4 regions of the Streptomyces sp. NPDC096048 genome follow, and region 3 is predicted to be linked to each of the others. Evidence: riboswitches for the same ligand, from Rfam matches in the RefSeq annotation. Region 3 holds a riboswitch; each other region holds the start of a gene.
What was found. A riboswitch is a leader RNA that binds a small molecule or an ion and turns the genes downstream of it on or off. The one in region 3 is predicted to bind cobalamin.
Positions count from the first base shown of each region.

Region 1 (5,076 bases), on a different contig from region 3:
GGCGGTGCGGTACAGCGCGCGGACGTCCTCGGGGATCCAGGTGAAGTCCTGCACCGAGCCGTTGGCCTCGCGCAGCGCCTCGCGGGTGCGGGCGTCCCACACGCCGAGCCGCTTGAGGTCGTCCACCAGGTACGAGTTGACCTGGAGGAACTCGCCGGAGAGCGTCTCGCGCTTGAACAGGTTGGACACCTGCGGCTCGATGCACTCGTAGACGCCCGCGATGGAGGCGATGGTCGCCGTCGGGGCGATCGCGAGGAGCAGGGAGTTGCGCAGGCCGGTCGCGGCGACGCGCTCGCGCAGGGCCGCCCAGCGCGCCGGCCAGGCGTGCTCGACGCCGTAGTGGTCGGGGTGCAGCACGCCCCGGGCGGTACGGGTCTTCTCCCAGGCCGGCAGCGGGCCGTTCCGCTCGGCGAGGTCGGCGGACGTCTCGTACGCGGCGAGCATGATCCGCTCGGCGATGCGGGTGGAGAGGGCCTTCGCCTCGGGCGAGTCGAAGGGCAGGCGCAGCTGGAAGAAGACGTCCTGAAGGCCCATCGCGCCGAGGCCGACCGGGCGCCAGCGGGCGTTGGAGCGGCCCGCCTGCTCGGTCGGGTAGAAGTTGATGTCGACGACCCGGTCGAGGAAGGTGACGGCGGTGCGGACGGTGGCGTCCAGGCGCTCCCAGTCGATGTCCCGGGTGACCGGGTCCACGAAGGCGCCCAGGTTGACCGAGCCCAGGTTGCAGACCGCCGTCTCCCCGTCGTCCGTCACCTCCAGGATCTCCGTGCAGAGGTTGGAGGAGTGGACGACGTGACCGGGCTCCGCGGTCTGGTTGGCGGTGCGGTTGGCGGTGTCCTTGAAGGTCATCCAGCCGTTGCCGGTCTGCGCGAGGGTGCGCATCATGCGGCCGTACAGCTCACGGGCGGGGAGGGTCTTGCGGGCCAGACCCGCGGCCTCGGCATCGCGGTAGGCGGCGTCGAACTCCGCGCCCCACAGGTCGACCAGCTCGGGCACGTCGGCGGGCGAGAACAGCGACCACGGTCCGTCGGCGTCCACCCGGCGCATGAACTCGTCCGGCACCCAGTGGGCGAGGTTCAGGTTGTGCGTGCGGCGGGCGTCCTCGCCGGTGTTGTCCCGTAGCTCCAGGAACTCCTCGATGTCCGCGTGCCAGGTCTCCAGGTAGACGGCCGCCGCGCCCTTGCGCCGGCCGCCCTGGTTCACGGCGGCGACCGAGGCGTCCAGTGTCTTCAGGAACGGGACGATGCCGTTGGAGTGCCCGTTGGTGCCGCGGATCAGCGAACCCCGGGCGCGGACGCGGGAGTAGGCGATGCCGATGCCGCCGGCGTGCTTGGAGAGGTTGGCGACCTGGTGATAGCGGTCGTAGATGGAGTCCAGCTCGTCCTTGGGGGAGTCCAGGAGGTAGCAGGACGACATCTGGGCGTGCCGGGTACCGGAGTTGAACAGGGTGGGGGAGGAGGGCAGGTAGTCGAGGCGGCTCATCAGCCCGTACAGCGCGGCCACCTCGTCGGCCGAACGCGGGCTGTCGTCCTCGGCGAGTCCGGCGGCCACCCGCAGCATGAAGTGCTGGGGCGTCTCGACGACCTTGCGAGTGATCGGGTGCCGGAGCAGGTAGCGGCTGTACACGGTGCGCAGGCCGAAGTAGCCGAAGCGGTCGTCGGCGGCCGGGTCGATCAGCTCGTCCAGGCGGTCCGCGTGCAGCCGTACGAACTCGGCGGTGCGGTCGGCGATCAGACCCTCGCGGTGACCGGTGGCGACCGACCCGGTGAACGAGGTGACGCCCTGCGAGGCGGCCTCGGCGCGGATGCCGATGGTCAGCAGCCGGGCGGCCAGCCTGGAGTAGACCGGGTCCTCCGAGATGAGCCCGGCCGCCGCCTCCGTGGCCAGCTCCCGCAGCTCGGACTCGTCCGCACGGGCGGACCGGCCGCGCAGTGCGGCGGCGGCGACCCGGCCCGGGTCGGCGCCGGGGAGGTCGGCGGTCAGCTCGGTCAGGGTCCGCAGCAACGCGGCGCCGGGCCCGTCGGGCTGCTCGGTCACCGGGGCCGCTGAAGTCGTCGCCGGGGTCGCTGAAACCGGGTCGGCTGGCGCGATGGTCACGTGGGGGCACTCCCTCGCTCGGCACGGGGCCTGGGGGAGGGCAGGGCAGCTCACGAGCGCACACGGCGTCGCGTCCACCGGCCCACTCCACGAGGCCCGGACGTCAGGCACCCGGACCGGGACGGTACGGGCGCACTGTCGGCAGGTCCTCGGACTGGACATGCGTGTGCACACGTGCGGAGACGCGCGGATACACACAAGTACACCGTTGCGGGACAGTTCCGGATTCGCACCGGATTCCCCTGCGGCGACAGCGAGCACGAGCATACATCTTGTGCCGGGTTCGGCGAGCACCCCCAGATGTTGTGTCGCGGAGGGGTCGTCGAGGGGCGGCGCTGGTGTCAGAGCGTCAGTTCATAGGTGAGGAGCGTGATGTCGTCGAGCTCCGGCAGCGGGTTCCAGTCGCGCTCGGGCGTGCGGGCGAAGCCCATCCGTTCGTAGAGGCGGTGGGCGGTGCGCATGGTCGGCTGGGTCGACAGCACGACGCGCGCGCAGCCCTCCACGGCTCGGGCGCGGTCGACGCAGGTCCGCACGAGGGCCACGCCCACCCCGCGTCCGCGGGCCTCGCGGGCGACGGCGAGCATCCGTATCTCGGCCTCGCCGGGCCGGGCGATGTCGGCCATGGGGCCGCCGGACGGCACGAAGGTCACGCCGCCGAGCACCCGGCCGTCCGCCGCGGCGACCAGCACCTCGGCGGCCGCCGCCCGCTTGGCCACGTTCCTCAGCTCGCCGAGGTACGCGTCGCTCTCCCCGAAGTCGAGGAGACCGTCCCGCAGATAGGCCTGCGCGGTGATCTCACCGAGGGTGCCGTACTCGTCCGCCGCCGCCTGCCGGATCACGAAGTCCATGACGCCGAGTGTGCCCGACGGGTACGACAACGGGCCGCCGGATCTCTCCGACGGCCCGCCGCGTATCAGGGATGGCGATCAGTGCGAGGTGCCCGCCGTGGCCGGCGGCAGCTCCACCTCGACGCCGGGGTCGCCCGCGTCCGCCGTGTAGTCGCCGGGCTTGGTCTCGTCGACGCCGTCGGGGGCCTTGAGGGCCCGCATGACGAAGGTCAGGACCACGGTGACCGCGACGTTCAGCACGAAGGCGGTGAGGCCGATGTAGCCGATCTCGCCGATGCCCGGTATCTCCTTGGAGGAGCCGCCGAAGTGCTTCTGCGTCGGCGAGGCGACACCGTACGCGGCGACCGTGCCGTAGATCATGCCGACCGCCCAGCCGCCGAGCAGCGCCCAGCGGTGGAACCAGCGGGTGAACAGGCCGCCGACCAGGGCCGGGAAGGTCTGCAGGATCCAGATGCCGCCGAGCAGCTGGAAGTTGATCGCGACCGTCTTGTCCATGCCGAGGACGAAGACCAGCGCGCCCACCTTCACCATCAGGGACACCAGCTTGGAGACCTTCGTCTCCTGGGCCGGGGTGGCGTCCGGCTTGATGAAGTCCTTGTAGATGTTGCGAGTGAAGAGGTTCGCGGCGGCGATCGACATGATCGCCGCCGGGACCAGGGCGCCGATGCCGATCGCCGCGAAGGCCACGCCGGCGAACCAGTCCGGGAACATGTTCTCGAACAGCTGGGGGATCGCCAGCTGCCCGTTGTCGACCTTGACACCGGCCGCGATCGCCATGAAGCCCAGCAGCGCGAGCAGGCCGAGCATCAGGGAGTACAGCGGCAGGATCGTGGTGTTGCGGCGGATCACCTCGCGGCTGCGCGAGGACAGCGTCGCGGTGATCGAGTGCGGGTACATGAAGAGCGCGAGCGCCGAGCCGAGCGCCAGGGTGGCGTACGTCCACTGACCGCCGTGGTCCGGCACCAGTCCGCCCTTGCCCGAGTCGCTGAACTTGTCGTTCGCCGCGGCGAAGATGTCGTCGAACCCGCCGAGCTTGATCGGGATGTAGATGATCGCCACCGCGATCACGATGTAGATCAGCGTGTCCTTCACGAACGCGATCAGCGCGGGCGCGCGCAGCCCCGACGAGTAGGTGTACGCCGCCAGCACACCGAAGGCGATCAGCAGCGGCAGGTCCTTGATGAACCAGTTGGTGTCCTTGCCGCCGCCGACACCCATCACGTCCAGCACGGCCTGGATGCCGACCAGCTGGAGCGCGATGTACGGCATCGTGGCGAGGATGCCGGTCACGGCGACCGCCAGGGACAGCCCCTTGGAGCCGAAGCGGCCGCGTACGAAGTCCGAGGTCGTCACGTATCCGTGTCTGTGGGAGACCGACCACAGCCGCGGCAGGAAGGTGAAGATCAGCGGGTAGACCAGGATCGTGTACGGCACCGCGAAGAAGCCGGCCGCGCCCGCCGCGTAGATCGCCGCCGGTACGGCCACGAAGGTGTACGCGGTGTACAGGTCGCCGCCCAGCAGGAACCAGGTGACCCAGGTGCCGAACGAGCGGCCGCCGAGGCCCCACTCGTCGAGGCTCTGGTCGTTGGCGGCCCGGCGCCAGCGGGCGGCCAGGAAGCCCATGGCGGTGACGAGGACGAAGAAGAAGATGAAGACGGCGAGTGCGACGCCGTTCACGCCGTCGTTCATTTGGCCCCGTCTTCCCGGCGGGCGCGCTGGTCACGCTGCCACAGCTTGTAAGCGATCACCGTGAGCACGGTGGAGATGAGCACCCACGCCATCTGGTACCAGTAGAAGAACGGGATGCCGATGAAGGCCGGGTCCGTCTTCGCGTACGAGCCGACCCACAGCATGGCGACGAACGGTGCGACAAGGCAGAGGCCGATGACGACGCGCACCGGCGTCACCGTCGGCCCTCTGCTCACTTCCGGGGCTTGTGACATGCGGTGGCTCCGTCCCCTCGCTGATCACCTCGTGCAGTGCGCACGAAATGTAGGGGACGGTGTCGAGACAGCGGAAGACCTCGTCCGTATATCGGTCCTGAACTGCCGACTTCGAGGTCACGCGTGCGGGGGTTTGCCTGAAACGCCCCGCGCCCGGCGTCAGTCCTGGGGCCGCTTCAGCCGGGCCACGA
Region 1 covers NZ_JBIWGG010000001.1:764,263-769,338, forward strand. Annotated here, with positions in the region: gene ACIQ6R_RS03660 (ribonucleoside-diphosphate reductase subunit alpha) at 1-2,094, opposite strand, end outside; cobalamin riboswitch at 2,217-2,378, opposite strand; gene ACIQ6R_RS03665 (GNAT family N-acetyltransferase) at 2,436-2,942, opposite strand; gene mctP (monocarboxylate uptake permease MctP) at 3,021-4,631, opposite strand; gene ACIQ6R_RS03675 (DUF3311 domain-containing protein) at 4,628-4,885, opposite strand; gene ACIQ6R_RS03680 (GntR family transcriptional regulator) at 5,045-5,076, opposite strand, start outside.
Region 1: it holds a riboswitch for cobalamin, as region 3 does, so the genes downstream of both, ACIQ6R_RS03660 (ribonucleoside-diphosphate reductase subunit alpha) here and ACIQ6R_RS21825 ((2Fe-2S) ferredoxin domain-containing protein) in region 3, are expected to answer to the same signal.

Region 2 (5,076 bases), on a different contig from region 3:
CCTCCCGCTGCACGGCGAGGATGCCGCGGACGGTGGCCGCCGCCTCGGCGTCGGTGAGGACGCCGGGCAGGACCAGGTGTTCGGTGCGGGACGTGGTCACGCGGCGGCCACCCGCGGGAGGTGGGGCTTGGTCGCGTACGCCACGAAGCTCTTGCCGATCAGCGGGTTCAGCGCCTGCTCGGCGACCCTCGTCGCCAGCGGCTTCTTCATGATGTCCCAGACCAGCAGCTTGTGGTACGCCCGCACCGGCAGCGCCTTGTCGTTGTCGACGCCGAACGCGCACTTCAGCCACCAGTACGGCGAGTGCAGCGCGTGCGCGTGGTGGGTGCCGTAGGGCTTGAGGCCGGCCTCGCGGATGCGGGTGAGGAGCTGGTCCGCCTTGTAGATGCGGATGTGGCCGCCCTCGACCTCGTGGTAGGCGTCGGACAGCGTCCAGCAGACCTTCTCGGGGCCGTAGCGCGGCACGGTGATCGCGATGCGGCCGCCGGGCTTGAGGACGCGGACCATCTCGGCGAGGACGCCCTTGTCGTCGGGGATGTGCTCCATCACCTCGGAGATGATGACGACGTCGAAGGACTCGTCCGGGAAGGGCAGGGCCAGCGCGTCGCCCTCCATGGCGGTGGCGGTGGCGCCGGCCGGGGCCTCACCGGCCTCCTTCATCGCCGCGAACCACTTGGCGACCTCGCGGATCTCCTCGGCGTTCTGGTCCAGCGCGACGACCTGGGCGCCGCGCCGGTAGCACTCGAACGCGTGCCGGCCGGCGCCGCAGCCGAGGTCCAGCACGCGGTCGCCAGGGGCGAGCGGGAACCGGGAGAAGTCGACGGTCAGCACGTGGCCCTGCTTTCGGGGTAGACGCCGGTGTCACTGGTCGGGGTCGTCGGGGTCGCGGGGACGGTCCTCGGGGTGGTCGCCGAGGGGCCGATGGCCTCGCGGTAGCGGGCGGCCGTGCCCTCGGCGGCGCGGGCCCAGGTGAAGTGCCGCAGCACGCGCTCGCGTCCGGCCGCGCCGAGCCGGGCCCTCAGTTCACGGTCGCCGAGCAGCCGGTTGAGTCCGGCGGCCAGCGCTCCCGCGTCGCCCGGCGGCACCGCGAGGCAGGTCTCCCCGTCGGGTCCGGCGACCTCCGGGACGGCCCCGCCGGTGGTGGCGAGCAGCGCGGTGCCCGTCGCCATGGCCTCGGCGGCCGGCAGCGAGAACCCCTCGTACAGGGACGGCACGCACGCGACCTCGGCCGAGCGCACCAGGTCGACCAGTTCGGCGTCCGAGATGCCCTTGACGAACTCGACGGCGCTTTCGAGGCCGTAGCGCTCGATCGCCTGGGCGACGGGGCCCTCGGCGGGCCGCTTGCCGACGACGACGAGGTGGGCCCGGGGGTGCTCGGTGCGGGCCTTCGCCAGCGCCTCGACGAGGAAGACCAGGCCCTTGAGCGGCACGTCCGCGCTGGACGTCGTCACGATCCGGCCCGGCACCCGCGGCACCGACGGGTCGGGCGAGAACAGGTCGGTGTCGGCGCCGATGTGGACGACGTGGATGCGGTCGTCCCGTACGCCGAGGTGGTCGATGATCTCCTGGCGGGAGGTGCCGGAGACGGTGAGCACGGAGGGCAGGCGGCGCGCGACGCGCTTCTGCATGCGGGTGAAGGCGTACCAGCGGCGCACGGAGTAGCGGCGCCTGGGGCCGTCGGCGGCGTCGAGTTCCAGTTGCCGGTCGACGGTGATGGGGTGGTGGATGGTGGTGACGAGGGGCGCGCCGACGTCACCGAGCAGCCCGTAGCCGAGGGTCTGGTTGTCGTGCACGACGTCGAAGTCGCCGCGGCGGGCGCGCAGATGGCGGCGGGCGCGCAGCGAGAACGTCAGGGGTTCCGGGAAACCGCCGGTCCACATCGTGCCGACCTCGAGCGCGTCGATCCAGTCGCGGTACTCGCCCCGCTTCGGGGTGCGGAAGGGATCGGGCTGGCGGTAGAGGTCGAGGCTGGGCAGTTCGGTGAGGGACAGCCGCTCGTCGTGGCCCTCGTCGAGGACGGGGTAGGGCTGGGCGCCGATGACCTCGACGCGGTGGCCGAGGCGGGCCAGTTCGCGGGAGAGGTGGCGGACGTAGACGCCCTGGCCGCCGCAGAACGGGTTTCCCTTGTAGGTGAGGAGTGCGATACGGAGCGGTCGCAAGCCGTCGGCGGCGGGCTCCGGACGGGGACCCGTCTGACTGGCCTCAGCGGTCACTCCGGGCCCCCTTCTCACTGCGCTGTCCCGCGACACTACGCCGGGACGTTAATCTAGAACAAGTTTCAGACTTGATCGTTCGGAGGCTCCGAATCTACCGGCAGGTAGGGGCGCTGTGACGAGTGGATCAGGTGATTCACGCCACGGCACGGGGAGAAGGTGACCAAGGTGGACAACCCGGGAATGGAAGCCTCCGGTACCTCCGGCACTCCCGGTACTTCCGACGCCGCCGGCTCCGTGCGCCCCACCGCCGCACCGCCCCTCACCGAGCGGCAGCGGGAGCGCCGCCGCCGCATCCTGCACGCGACCGCCCGGCTGGCCTGCCGGGGCGGCTTCGAGGCGGTGCAGATGCGCGAGGTGGCGGAGTCGTCGCAGGTCGCCCTCGGCACGTTGTACCGCTATTTCCCGTCCAAGGTCCATCTGCTGGTGGCGACCATGCACGACCAGCTGGAGCGGCTGCACGGCACCCTGCGCAAGAGCCCGCCGACCGGCGACACGGCCGCCGACCGGGTGGCGCAGACCCTGATGCGGGCCTTCGGCGCGCTGCAGCGCGAACCCCGGCTGGCCGAGGCGATGGCCCGCGCCCTGACCTTCGCCGACCGCGGCGTCTCCCCGGAGGTCGACCAGGTCTCCCGCCAGACCACGGCGATCATCCTGGACGCGATGGGCGGCCTGGAGAACCCCACCCCCGAGCAGCTCTCCGCCATCCGCGTCATCGAACACACGTGGCACTCGACCCTGATCACCTGGCTCGCCGGCCGCGCCTCCCTCACCCAGGTACGGGTGGACATCGAGACGGTGTGCCGGCTGATCGACGTGACCGAGGCCGGAGCCCGCGGGCGGGCGCCCCGGCCCGGCTCCGTGGCCTCCGGGTAAAGTGGCGGCGTCGTCATCACACCCGTACGGGGGGAAGCCGGTGCAATTCCGGCGCTGACCCGCAACCGTGAGCCGTCCACCGTGGCCCCTTGAGGACTTGCCCGGACGGTGAGCCGGACTGCCCCGCGCGGACGTGACCGGCTCACGTGCCCGGCACCCGCCGGCGCACGGGCACCGTCGAGGCATACGGGGCCGAGCCGCCGGGGGTGCCCCGTGCTGCCCGGCCCCGCACAGGGAAAGGCACCCGCCGCTCATGAACGTCCGCCGTCGCAGCAGCGCCGCGGCTCTCGCCGCCATAGCCGTGATCGGCGCCGCCGCCGCGCCCGCGGTCGCCGCCGATCCGTCGTCCTCCCCGTCCGCGTCCACCCCGGCGGACCCCGAGTCCTCCGGGCTGTACGGCACCGCCGACCCCCAGTACGACGGTGTCTGGCGCCAGTCCCTCGCCCTGCTCGCGCAGAAGACGGTGGGCGTGATCCCGTCGTCGAAGGCCGTGGACTGGCTCACCGGCCAGCAGTGCGACAACGGCGCCTTCGCCCCGTATCGCGCCGACCCCGCCAAGGCGTGCGACGCCAAGACGATGGTCGACACCAACAGCACGGCCGCCGCCGTCCAGGCGCTGTGGGCCGTCGGCGGGCACGGCGACGCCGTCGAGGACGCCCTCGGCTGGCTGAAGTCCGCTCAGAACAAGGACGGCGGCTGGGGCTACACCCCCGGCAGCCCCAGCGAGGCCAACTCCACCTCCGTGGTCATCGGCGCCCTGGCCGCCACGGAGACCGGCCCGGAGACCTTCGAGAAGGGCGGCAGGTCCCCGTACGACGCGCTGCTGGCGGCCGCCCTGCCCTGCGCCGGCGACGGCGGTGCCTTCGGGTACCCGGACCAGGACGGCAAGCTGCTCGCCAACGCGGACGCGACCGCCGCCGGCGTCCTCGGCGCGCTCGGCAAGGGCCTGGTCACCGAGGCCGGCGAGAAGACGGCCGACGCCGCCTGCACGGACAAGCCCACCCGCGAGCAGGCCGCGGCGAACGGCGCGGCCTACCTCACCGGCGCCGTGGCCGAGGACGGCCATCTCAAGTCGGCCCTCGGCGGCTCCGCCGTCCAGCCCGACTACGGCAACACCGCCGACGCGGTCGTCGCGCTCGCCGCGCAGGGCGGCGCGGAGAAGGCGGCGAAGCCGCTGGCGTGGCTGAAGAAGAACGCAGCGAAGTGGGCCGAGCAGAGCGGACCCGCCGCCTACGCCCAGCTGATCTTCGCCGCCCACGCCACGGGCACCGACCCGCGCGCCTTCGGTGGCACGGACCTGGTGGCGGAACTGAACGCGACGGGTCCGGCTCCGCGAGGTGTCAGCACGACGGACACCGCGACCGCGAGCAGCGAGGACGACACCAAGGACGAGAAGAAGGACTCCGGCTTCGGCGTCTGGTGGTTCGTCGGCGTCTGCGTGGTCTTCGGCATCGGCATCGGCTTCCTGCTGAGCGGCCGCAACAAGAAGCAGCAGCCGTGACCCGCCGCGTCGCCCGCGTCGTCCTCCTCTTCCTGGCCGCGTTCCTGCTGATCGGGAGCGCGGGCCAGGCGCAGGCCGCCGGTTACCGCTACTGGTCCTTCTGGGACCACGACGGTGACCGCTGGGTCTACGCCACCCAGGGCCCGTCCCTCGTCCGGCCCTCCGACGGCGATGTCCAGGGCTTCCGCTTCGCGGTGAGCGAGAACTCGGGCGACGCCGCCAAGCCGCGCGGCGCCGCGGACTTCGCGTCGATCTGCGCGAAGACGCCGGCCGAGGGCGGCAGCAAGCGCGTCGCCCTCGTCCTCGACTTCGGCACGGCGTCCGACGCCCCGTCCGGCGAGACCCCGCCGGCCCCGCGCACGGCCTGCGCCCGGGTCTCCCCCGACGCGACGACGGCCGACGCCCTGGCCGCCGCGGCGGGCCCGCTGCGCTACAACACCAGCGCCCTGCTGTGCGGGATCGCGGGCTACCCGAAGTCGGGGTGCG
Region 2 covers NZ_JBIWGG010000003.1:628,688-633,763, forward strand. Annotated here, with positions in the region: gene ACIQ6R_RS10760 (prenyltransferase) at 1-100, opposite strand, end outside; gene ACIQ6R_RS10765 (class I SAM-dependent methyltransferase) at 97-831, opposite strand; gene ACIQ6R_RS10770 (glycosyltransferase family 4 protein) at 825-2,213, opposite strand; gene ACIQ6R_RS10775 (TetR family transcriptional regulator) at 2,397-3,089, shown strand; cobalamin riboswitch at 3,080-3,235, shown strand; gene ACIQ6R_RS10780 (prenyltransferase/squalene oxidase repeat-containing protein) at 3,343-4,590, shown strand; gene ACIQ6R_RS10785 (SCO2322 family protein) at 4,587-5,076, shown strand, end outside.
Region 2: it holds a riboswitch for cobalamin, as region 3 does, so the genes downstream of both, ACIQ6R_RS10780 (prenyltransferase/squalene oxidase repeat-containing protein) here and ACIQ6R_RS21825 ((2Fe-2S) ferredoxin domain-containing protein) in region 3, are expected to answer to the same signal.

Region 3 (5,076 bases):
GCTGCCGGTCTCCCGTCACATACTGGAGCGCTGGCACCGCACCACGAGCCTGACGACGATGGCCCTGATGTTCGCGCACGCGCTGATGTTCGCGGCCGAACTCGTCCGCTACGAGACGAAGGTGGGCTGGGCCGAGCGGCTGTGGGTGGGTTTCGCGGACAGCTTCGTGCCCGGCTGGTACGACTCCGGCACCGGCCAAGTCGCCATCCCGCTCGGCCAGGGCGCCCTGTACCTGGCGATACCGCTGGGACTGCTGTTCTACGTCCGGCACCGCATCGGAGCGAACACGTGGCGACGGCTGCACCGGTTCGTGATCGTCGTATACGTGCTGAGCGTGTGGCACACCCTGCTGTACGGGACCAACGTCTGGTACGGGGAGTGGCCGCGCACCGTCCTGTGGCTGCTGCAACTTCCGGTGGCGGCCCTGCTGTTGCTGCGTCTGCTGCGACCCGCCCGGCGGGCCGAACGGCTGGGTACGCAGAGGGGAGGCGCGGGTGCGGCCCGGCCCGCCTGGTGGGCGCGTGCGGCAGGACGGGTCGTCGCCGGAGCCGTCGTCGTGGGACTCGTCGTCGTGGTGGTGTCCGGCCGCGACGGCGGACGGGACCGTCCGGCCGATCCGCCCGCGACGGCGCCGCACGCTCAGGAGACGGAATGACGGCCTGATCCGGGCGGGCGTACCGTCCCGCCCGAATGGGATGATGGCCGGCGACAAGGCGACGGCGGAACGAGGAAGCCGGTGTGAATCCGGCGCGGTCCCGCCACTGTGATCGGCGAGCGAGTCCCGACAGGCCACTGCCCGGCAACGGGTGGGAAGGCCGGGGCGAGCAGCGACCCGAGAGCCAGGAGACTCACGCGGTCGCCTCCTCGACGGACCACCGGGGCGGATCTCCCCGGAGAGAGGGACGGCACCGCATGCCCGCAACGCCGACCGGACCGACGACAGACGACGCGTGGCCGCCCGCCACGGCTACCGGCCCCGTGCCGTGCCGCATCGTCGTCTGCCGCGACTGCTGCTGCGGCAGCCCCAAAGTGACCGGCGTCGACCACGCGGCCCAGACGGAACGCCTGCGCGCCGCGGCGCCGGTACGGGTCTCCGACTGCCTCGACGTCTGCGACCAGGCCAACGTCATCGTCGTGCAGCCCTCCGCCGAGGGCCGGGCCGCCGGGGCGCGGCCGGTCTGGCTCGGGCTGGTCAACGACGCGGACGGGACCGAGGACGTGGCCGCGTGGGCCCGCGCCGGCGGCCCCGGCGTGGCGCCCCGCCCGGAGATCCTGGACCTCTACGCCTTCACCCCGCCACGGCGCCGCACCGCCGGCTGACGGCCCGCCGGCCGGCCGGCGCGGTTCGCGGCGGACCGCGCGGGCGGCGGCGACCAGGTTCTCCGGAGAGGCGCGAGTCTCTGGCCGGCCGCGGGTCTTCGGGCGCGACCGGGACTGACCAGCGGCCGCTCGGCGGGGCTCGGCGGGGCTGGGTGGGGCTGGGTGGGGCTGGGCTCGGTGGGGCTCGGCGGGGATGTCCTCCAGCCCGGTGCGCGGCCGGTCGGCCATCTCGGCCGCGCTCGCCCGCCTGCCGTGGCGTGCGGCCGGTCAGCCAGGGGCGATGCGGCTGAGGTGCTCCCAGGACCGGTACAGATCCGCTTGGGCCCGGCCCATCTCCAGTACGTGATCGAAGGACTGGCTGCCGACTATGAGCCGTCGGGGCGGGTCCGGCAGCGCGGCCAGTTCCATGATGACCGGGGCGGCGGTGCCCGGGTCCGGGGCGACGGCGTCGCCCCACATCGCCTCCATCTCGGTGCGCAGGGGCTGATACCGCGCCTGGGGTTCGGTGGTCGTGGTGCCCGTGGTGAACAGGCCGGTCTCGTAGCCGCCCATCTGCACGACGGTGACCTTGACGCCGAACCCCTCGACCTCCATGGCGAGCGCCTCGCTGACCGAGTCCAGGGCGGCCTTGCCCGCGCCGTAGAAGCCGACGGTGGCCATGCCGCCGCCGCTGCCCATCGAGGTGACCTGGAGGAGCCGGCCCCCGCCCTGGGCGCGCAGGTGGGGAAGGACCGCCTGGGCCACCCATACGGCGCCGAAGAAGTTCACATCCATGTGTGCCCGGATCTGCTCCTCCGTGGCCTCCTCCACCATGCCGTAGAGCATCACGCCGGCGTTGTTGACGACGACGTCCAGCCTGCCGAAGGCGGCCGCCGCCCGCTCCACGCCGTCGAACACGCCCTGGCGGTCGGTGACATCCAGCGAGAGCGGAACCAGGTGGTCGGGGTACTTCGCGGTCAGTTCCTCCAGGGGGCCGACGTCTCGGGCGGCGGCGACCACTCGGTCGCCGCCCGCCAGCGCGGCCTCGGTGAAGGCCCTGCCCAGGCCGCGGGAGGCTCCGGTGATGAGCCAGACTCTTGCCTGCGTCACGCTGTCTCACTCTCAGTAAACGAAACGGGTCGTCTCGGTTCGTTCTGAGCTTAGGGCACGGCCCTCGACTATGCAATACGGCCCGTCTCGTTTCCCTTCGTGCCTAGACTGGGCGCATGTCCAACGAGAAGGGGCCGGACCACTCCCGGCGCAAGGAACGGTCCCGGCAGGCGATCCTGGCGGCGACCCGCGCGCTGGTCGTGGAGGAGGCGTACGAGAAGGTCACCGTCGAGGCCATCGCCACCCGTGCCGGCGTCGGCAAGCAGACGATCTACCGGCGGTGGCCGTCGAAGAGCGCGGTCGTCTTCGCCGCTCTCCTGGATCTGAGCGCGGACGCGGACGGAGAGTCGGTCGCGCTGCCGGACACCGGTGACGTCGAGGCGGACCTCAAGCTCGTCATGCGTGCCACGGCACAGGAGTTCGCCGACCCGTCCTTCGACAGGCTGATCCGAGCCCTCAACGCCGAGATCTCCAACGATGCCGCGCTGGCGGCCGAGTACCGCGAGAAGCTGGCCCGGCCGCTGGACGAGGCGAAGAAGGCACGCTTGCGCAGTGCCCAGGACGCCGGCCAGCTCGATGCCGACGCCGACCTCGACCTGGCCCTCGAAGTGCTCTACGCCCCCCTCTTCCAGCGGTGGCTGCACCGCAGCGGTCCGCTGACCGCCGCATACGCCGACTCGCTCGTCGACGCGACCCTCAGGGCTTTCGGCCCGCCCGGCGGCGACCCCCGCCGTCCAGGGCCGGATGCCGCGGCCTCGCCGACGGTGGCATAGGGGGAACATAGGCGCGCTGTGAAGTCTGGGCGAGCAGGCATTCACCGCTTCGATGGGATGACATGAACCCGAAAAGACGCAGCGTCACGTTACTGGCCACGACGCTCCTCGCCGCCGCCGCGGTGACCGGCATCGCACCGTCCGCCCAGGCCACACCTCCGGCCGCCGCCCAGGCGTGCACGTACAAGGCCGCCCATCTGCCGGTGCCGTCGGGCATCGAGGCGGGCGCCGTGGTGGCGACGGGCGGGAACGGGGTGTACGCGGGGGAGATCGAGTTCCCCGAGGAGGATTCGCTGCAGCATGCCGTCCTCTGGCAGGACGGCCGGCTCACGGACCTGGGGCCCGCGGCCGGTGCCGACTTCGACCTCTACATCAGCGACGTGAACAGCAAGGGCACCGTCGTGGGGCACGGTGCCAAGGTCACCGGTGTGACCGATGGGTTCCCGTCCTGGTCGTGGTTCCCGGTCGTCTCCCGCGACGGCAAGCTGGAGCAGCTTCCGGTGCTCCCCGGCACGTACGACGTGCAGACCCGTGTGATCACGGAGAACGGGGACATCTACGGCGAGGGCCGCGGCGCCGACCCGAACTACTCCGAGGTCTACAAGTGGCCGGCGGACCGGCCCGGCACCGTGGTCAGGCTGCCCGGCTTCCCGCGCGGCAGCAACGTCGAGGGCGTCGACACCGACGGCACGGTGGCGGTCACGGCCGTGGACAACCCCAAGGGCACCTGGCGGCCGTACCTGTGGAAGGACGGAGTCGCGAAGCCGCTTCCGATCCCGTCCGGTGCGGCGCACGCCCAGGTCACCGGGATCTCCAACGGCTATGTCATCGGTGACGCCCTGACCTCCGACTTCGCCAGGTCCGCCGTCCTGTGGGACAGGACGGGCAAGGCGACGGCCCTGCCGAACGGCCAGGGCACCAGGGCCATCAACAGCCAGGGCCTGATCCTCGGCACCAGCAAGAAGCTGGGCTCCAGCCTCTGGCAGCTGACCAGCAGCGTGGGGGCCGCCCCGAGCGACGGCATGGTCTACGCGCTGGGCGACGACGGCACGCTGGCGGGCGCGAAGGCCCGCGCGGGCAGCACCTACCCGCGCTTCCCCGCCGTGTGGAACTGCGGCTGATCCGCACCGGCACCACAAGGGCGCCGAGCGCCGGCAGGTGACAAAAAGGGACCCCAGGCCACTGGCCTGGGGTCCCCATGCAGCGGGTGACGACAAGCGAACTCGCGCCACCGACTCGGCAAGCGACGACGCGGGCCCGGGTTCTGTGGGCCCTGACCACGCCGTTGCCGGTCCGATCCACCGGCGGGCGGAGGGGGACCTGACACCTGCTGGGTCAGAAATAGTGCTTTCGTCCGCCGACGGCACGCCCTGTGGCGCCGAGAATCCACAGAATGGCGCCGACCGCAATCAAGATCCCGCCTATCGTCGTCAGGAGGGACATTCCTACCAGTATCCCGATGATCAGTAGGATGAGGCCAATGACAATCATTGTGATTCCATTCTCTCGAGTCTTCTCGACACGTGAGCGCGTATGCGTGGATCTCGCTCATTCGTAGGAGTGAGTTTTCCTCTGAGGCCCACCGATTACCCTGTTCCGAACGGTGTACGCGCACTCCTCGTCACCAACTCCTCGGATCGATTCCTCGTACCGTTCGGGGGCGTTTGCCCGGGGGTGCGGCGGATGACCACCTGGCGGGTCTCGGCCGGGTCGATCACGTCACCGACCAGGAGGCCGCGCTCGGCGGCGCGGTAGGGGCGCGCCAGCTCCGCCCGATACTCCTTACTCCTTACTCCTTGATCAGCTTGATCGGCTGTTCCCGCATCGCGTCGGGATCGTCGGCCTCGGCGATCAGGCGTCGGAAGACGACGCCTGACGATGTACGCGCCTCCGT
Region 3 covers NZ_JBIWGG010000007.1:404,738-409,813, forward strand. Annotated here, with positions in the region: gene ACIQ6R_RS21820 (ferric reductase-like transmembrane domain-containing protein) at 1-655, shown strand, start outside; cobalamin riboswitch at 724-850, shown strand; gene ACIQ6R_RS21825 ((2Fe-2S) ferredoxin domain-containing protein) at 913-1,320, shown strand; gene ACIQ6R_RS21830 (SDR family NAD(P)-dependent oxidoreductase) at 1,588-2,409, opposite strand; gene ACIQ6R_RS21835 (TetR/AcrR family transcriptional regulator) at 2,526-3,182, shown strand; gene ACIQ6R_RS21840 (hypothetical protein) at 3,245-4,303, shown strand; partial or broken gene ACIQ6R_RS21845 (carboxyl transferase domain-containing protein) at 4,865-5,076, opposite strand, start outside.

Region 4 (5,076 bases), on a different contig from region 3:
GGGTCCGGACGGTCCGGACGCCTCTGACCGTTCGGACGGTTCGGACGGAGGCGACCCGGGCGCGGGCGACCGGTAGCGGAGCCGCCGGCCGCGCGGCCGTCGGTCACGAGAGTGCCGTTTTGACGCTCGGGAGGGTGCGCCACCGGTCGGGCCGGGGCCGGGGGCACCGTGCCAGAATGGACGCCCCAGCAGCCCCGCCTTCCCGCCCCCGAGGTTCCCCGTGACCAAGTCCGTTGCCCGTGAGCCGCAGCGACGCAACGCGCGGTCCAACCGGGCGCGCATCCTGGCCACGGCCCGCCGGGAACTGGGGCGGAACCCGGACACCACCCTCGAGGAACTGGCCCGTGCCGCCGGTGTCGTACGGCGGACCCTCTTCGGCCACTTCCCGGGGCGCGCGGCGCTGCTGGAGGCCCTCGCCGAGGAGGCGTCCGAGGTGCTGCGCAGCGCGATGGCCGCCGGGGCGGAGCGGGTCGGGCCCGACGAGCCGGCCGAGCGTGCGCTCGCGCACTTCGTGCTGCTGATGTGGCCGGTGGGCGACCGCTACCGCATGCTGCTGGCGCTGGCCCGGCACGACCTGGGCGTGGAGCGGGTGTCCGAGATCCTGGCCCCGGCCCGCGCCGAGGTCACCGCCATCCTGGAGCGGGGGCAGCGGGACGGCGTCTTCCCCGGCCACCTGCCGCCCGCCGTACTGAGCGCCGGCCTGGAGGCGATGACGGTCGCGCTGCTGGAGCAGGTCAACACCGGCGCGTTGGAGGACGACGGCACCCGCGTCGCGGCCGCCCAGCTCATCGCGGCCGGCGTACCGGAGGAGCGGGCCCGGGCGGTGGTCGCGGACGTGGCCCCGACGGCGACCGCGGAGGGCGTCGCGGACGAGTGAGCCGCGGCTCGCGTCCCCGTACGGGAGCCGCCCGTACGGCATGTGTGCCCCCGGCGCCGCGCCGAGCCGGGCGACGATCACGCTGTCCGAAGCCCCCGTACTGGGCGAGGGCGACGAGCATGCCGTAGCGGTCGAGTCGCCCCGCCTCCCACCCCCGTCAGTCGGTCAGGGCGGCCAGCTCCTCCGCCGTACGGGGGCCCGTCGCCGAGTCCGTCAGCAGGCCCTGTGCGCGCAGCAGCCGGGCCGCCGCGACGCCCCACGGCAGCCGCAGCCCGGCCTGCCGCAGCAGCTCGGCGCGGGCCAGCGTCGGGGCCGTCGGGCCGGTGTGCACGCCGGCCGGGGTGAGCAGGGCGGCGTCGTCGGACCAGCGCAGGGCCAGGTCGACGTCGTGGGTGGCCATCACCACGGTGGTGCCGGCCGCGCGGAGCCGGTCCAGGGTGGTGAGCAGCCGCTCCTGGCCGTCCGGGTCCAGCCCGGCGGTCGGTTCGTCGAGGATCAGCACCCGGGGGCGCATCGCGACGGCCCCGGCGATCGCGGTCCGCTTGCGCTGCCCGTAGGACAGCAGGTGGGTGGGCCGGTCGGCGAGCGCCGCGATGTCCAGCGCGGTGAGCGACTCCTCGACCCGGGAGCGGACCTCCGCGCCGGACAGGCCCAGGTTCAACGGCCCGAAGGACACGTCCTGGGACACCGACGCCGCGAACAGCTGGTCGTCCGGGTCCTGCACCACCAGTTGCACCGTGGTCCGCAGCCGGGTCAGCCCCCTGCGGCCGTACGTCACCGGCTCCCCGTCCACCGTCAACGTCCCCGCGCGCGGCCGGAGTCCGCCGCTGAGCAGCCGCATCAGCGTGGTCTTGCCGCTGCCGTTGCGGCCCAGCAGCGCGAGCGCACGCCCCTCGCGCACCGCGAAGTCCAGACCGGTGAGCACGTCCGGGCCCTCCTCGTACGCGAAGGACACGCCCCGCAGGGCGACCAGGGACGACGCGGCCGCCTCCCCCCTCTCGATCGTCTCGCTCACGACAGCGGCCTTTCCAGTACGAGGGTGAGGGCGGCCAGCGCCGCCAGCAGCGCGACGCTCGCCGCCGTGAACGGCACGGACACGCGGGCCTCGGGCACCAGGACGCGCAGGGTGCCGTCGTAGCCGCGCCCGGCGAGCCCCGACTGGAGCCGTGCCGCCCGGTCGAAGGCCCGTACGAACGCCGTGGCGCCGAGTCCGCCGAGCGAACGCCAGGCGGCGGCCCGGGTGGTGTGGCCCAGCCGCGCCGCCTGCGCCTCCCGCACCCGGCGCACGGAGTCCAGCAGCAGGAAGCTCATGCGGTACGTCACCAGCGCCACGTCGACCACCGGCGCGGGCACGCCGGCCCGCACCAGGCGGGGCAGCAGGTCGGACATCGGCGTGGTGAACGCGAAGAGCAGCACCCCGAGGGAGGCCGCCGAGGTACGCAGCAGCAGCTCACCGGCGAGCACCGGGCCGCCGTCCGCCGCCGTCAGGAACCCGTCCGGGCCCCCGACCTGCACCAGCAGCGGCAGCGCCCCGGTCACGCAGAAGCCCAGCGGCACGCGGTACGCCCGCCACAGCCGGCGCCCGGGCACACCCGCCGGGCCGAGCAGCACGGCGAGCGCCGTCACCAGCACCAGCGCCGCGCCCGGCCAGGGCGGCAGCGAGATCGCGAGGACGGTCAGCCCCAGCCCGAGCACGGCCTTGTCCACGGGATGGCGGCGGCGCCAGCGACTGCTGTGCGCCGCCGCGTCGATCGGCAGCACTCAGTCCCCTTCGGGGACGCCCCGCGGCGCCGCCGCGGCCCGCTCCTCGCCCTGCCGCCGGCCCCGGCGCAGCCCGAAGTAGTAGGCGAGTACGCCCGCGCCGATCGCGGCCTGCACGGCGAACAGCGCCGACTCGATCTCCCCGGACGGCGGCTCGTACAGCGGCGAGAACCACGGCTCGTAGTCCGGCTCGATCTCCGTGATCGCCGTCTCCGCCTCGACGTCCGCACCGGCGAACGGCTCCTCCTTGTGGTCGCCGAGACCCAGCACCAGCGGCAGCACCGCGAGCGCGGCCACGGCGAGCAGCAGCAGGGCGTTGATCCTCGTGTCGCGGCTCATCGGGCCACCGCCTCCGGCTCGTCGGTGCTGCTCTTGCCGGCCTTGGTCAGCAGCACGCCCAGCCGGGTCAGTTCGCCCTTGCTGGACTGCACCAGCAGCCGCATCACGATGACCGTGAGCAGGCCCTCGCTCACCGCGAGCGGGATCTGCGTGACGGCGAAGATGGACCCGAACTTGCCGAGCGCGCCCAGGAACCCGCTGCTCGGGTCCGGGAACGCCAGCGCCAGTTGCACGCTGGTGACGCAGTAGGTCGACAGGTCGGCGACGAACGCCCCGAAGAACACCGCGACCATCAGCGGCACGTCGTAGCGGCGCAGCAGCCGGTAGACGGCGTAGCCGGCCCAGGGTCCCACGATCGCCATCGAGAAGACGTTGGCGCCGAGTGTGGTCAGCCCGCCGTGCGCCAGCAGCAGCGCCTGGAAGAGCAGGGTGATGGTGCCCAGCACCGCCATGATCGGCGGACGGAAGAGGATCGCGCCCAGACCGGTGCCGGTCGGGTGCGAACAACTGCCGGTGACGGACGGCAGCTTCAGGGCCGACAGAACGAACGTGAAGGCTCCGGAGGCGCCGAGGAGCAAGGTGCTCTCCGGGTGCTCCCTGACCTCACGGGTGAGTGACCGTACTCCGTGGACGACGAACGGCGCGGACGCGACACCCCAGGCGATCGCGTGCGCCGGTGGCAGAAAGCCCTCGGCTATGTGCATGGCTCAGCAGACCCTCTCCAGCACCTCGTGGATGGACGACGCGCCTTGGCCGGTCTCCTGGCTTACGGGTACCACCGCCCGTGCTCCGCCTTCCCGGATCGCAAGGATCCAGTGGCTGCCCGCGAGGGCCGGAGCCGGACTTCCCGATTCACAGTGGCGAGGGCCGCACCGGCATCACACCGGATTTCCCGTTCACCAAGGCGTGGCGACAGTAGTGCTCCCACCGGGGCAGTGACAAGCGGGCCTCCGGGCCGGTGGGCCTCGGCACGGCCCCGTCAGCCGCGCCGGTCCCGCTCGGTCCGCCGGACCACCATGTCGCGCGCGCGTGTGGTCAGCGCGGTCGCGGCGGCGGTGAGGAAGACGAAGCTGTAGACGATCTGCAGAACCGTCACGACCCGCGCGGCCTGACCCCGCGGGGTGATGTCCCCGTAGCCGACGGTGGCGAGCGTCACCACGGTGAAGTACAGCGCGTCGACGCGGGTGCGCAGGCCGGTGAACTCGCCCGGCTGCTTGGCGAGGGCGTAGTAGGCGGCCGAGAAGGCGTGCACGGACAGGATGATCAGCAGCGGGATGACCACACCCGGCCGGGTCTCCGGGCGGTCGACGAGGACGTGGCGGATCTGGCGGAGCAGCAGCACGGCCACGAAGGTCAACACCAGGGCGAACAGCAGCCAGCTCAGTACCGGACGCCCGGGGCCCAGATGGTCGAGGGGAAGGAGGAAGTAGGCCACGACCGTGCCCGCCGCGATGCCGGCCCGCGTGAGCCAGGGCCGGGCCGTGCGCCAGGCGGTACGCCATCGGGCGCCGTCCGTCCGCGTGGTGGTGGCCCGGCGCTCCGTCACCGTGCCGTCCCCGGCGCCGCTTCCGGCGGTTGCGCCTCCGCCCCCGGTTCGGTCCGGCGTACCAGCTGGGTGACGACGAAGGCGACCACCGACGCCGTGACGATCAGCGGCATCTGGTCGTACGCGTCCCCGCCCACCAGCAGCACCGCCAGCACCGCGCTGGCCAGCGGCAGCCCGGTCACCGCGGCCGCCGCGGCGGAGATGCCGAGGGCGAGGGCCGGGGTCGCGCCGAAGCCGGGCAGGCCGGAGCAGGCCATGGCCGTCGCCGTTCCCAGCAGCACGGCCGGGAAGATCGGGCCGCCGCGCAGACTGCCCAGCGCGATGCCCCAGGCCAGCCCCTTGCAGGCGACGAGCGAGACCAGCGCGCCCACCGGCCAGGCGTGCGGGTGCGCGGCGAGCTGCGCGAGGGTCGCCTGACCGGACAGCGCCGCCTCCGCCGGGGAACGGCCGGTGATCAGGGCGTACGCGGCGAGGCAGCCGCCGACCGCCGTGGCGCAGGCGACGGTACGCAGGGCCGTGCGGTGCCGCGTCCAGGAGACGGTCCGGTGGCCCA
Region 4 covers NZ_JBIWGG010000011.1:180,773-185,848, reverse strand. Annotated here, with positions in the region: gene ACIQ6R_RS29185 (APC family permease) at 1-76, shown strand, start outside; gene ACIQ6R_RS29180 (TetR/AcrR family transcriptional regulator) at 221-877, shown strand; gene ACIQ6R_RS29175 (ATP-binding cassette domain-containing protein) at 1,035-1,892, opposite strand; gene cbiQ (cobalt ECF transporter T component CbiQ) at 1,889-2,638, opposite strand; gene ACIQ6R_RS29165 (energy-coupling factor ABC transporter substrate-binding protein) at 2,639-2,977, opposite strand; gene ACIQ6R_RS29160 (energy-coupling factor ABC transporter permease) at 2,974-3,681, opposite strand; cobalamin riboswitch at 3,711-3,896, opposite strand; gene ACIQ6R_RS29155 (potassium channel family protein) at 3,957-4,430, opposite strand; gene ACIQ6R_RS29150 (chloride channel protein) at 4,520-5,076, opposite strand, start outside.
Region 4: it holds a riboswitch for cobalamin, as region 3 does, so the genes downstream of both, ACIQ6R_RS29160 (energy-coupling factor ABC transporter permease) here and ACIQ6R_RS21825 ((2Fe-2S) ferredoxin domain-containing protein) in region 3, are expected to answer to the same signal.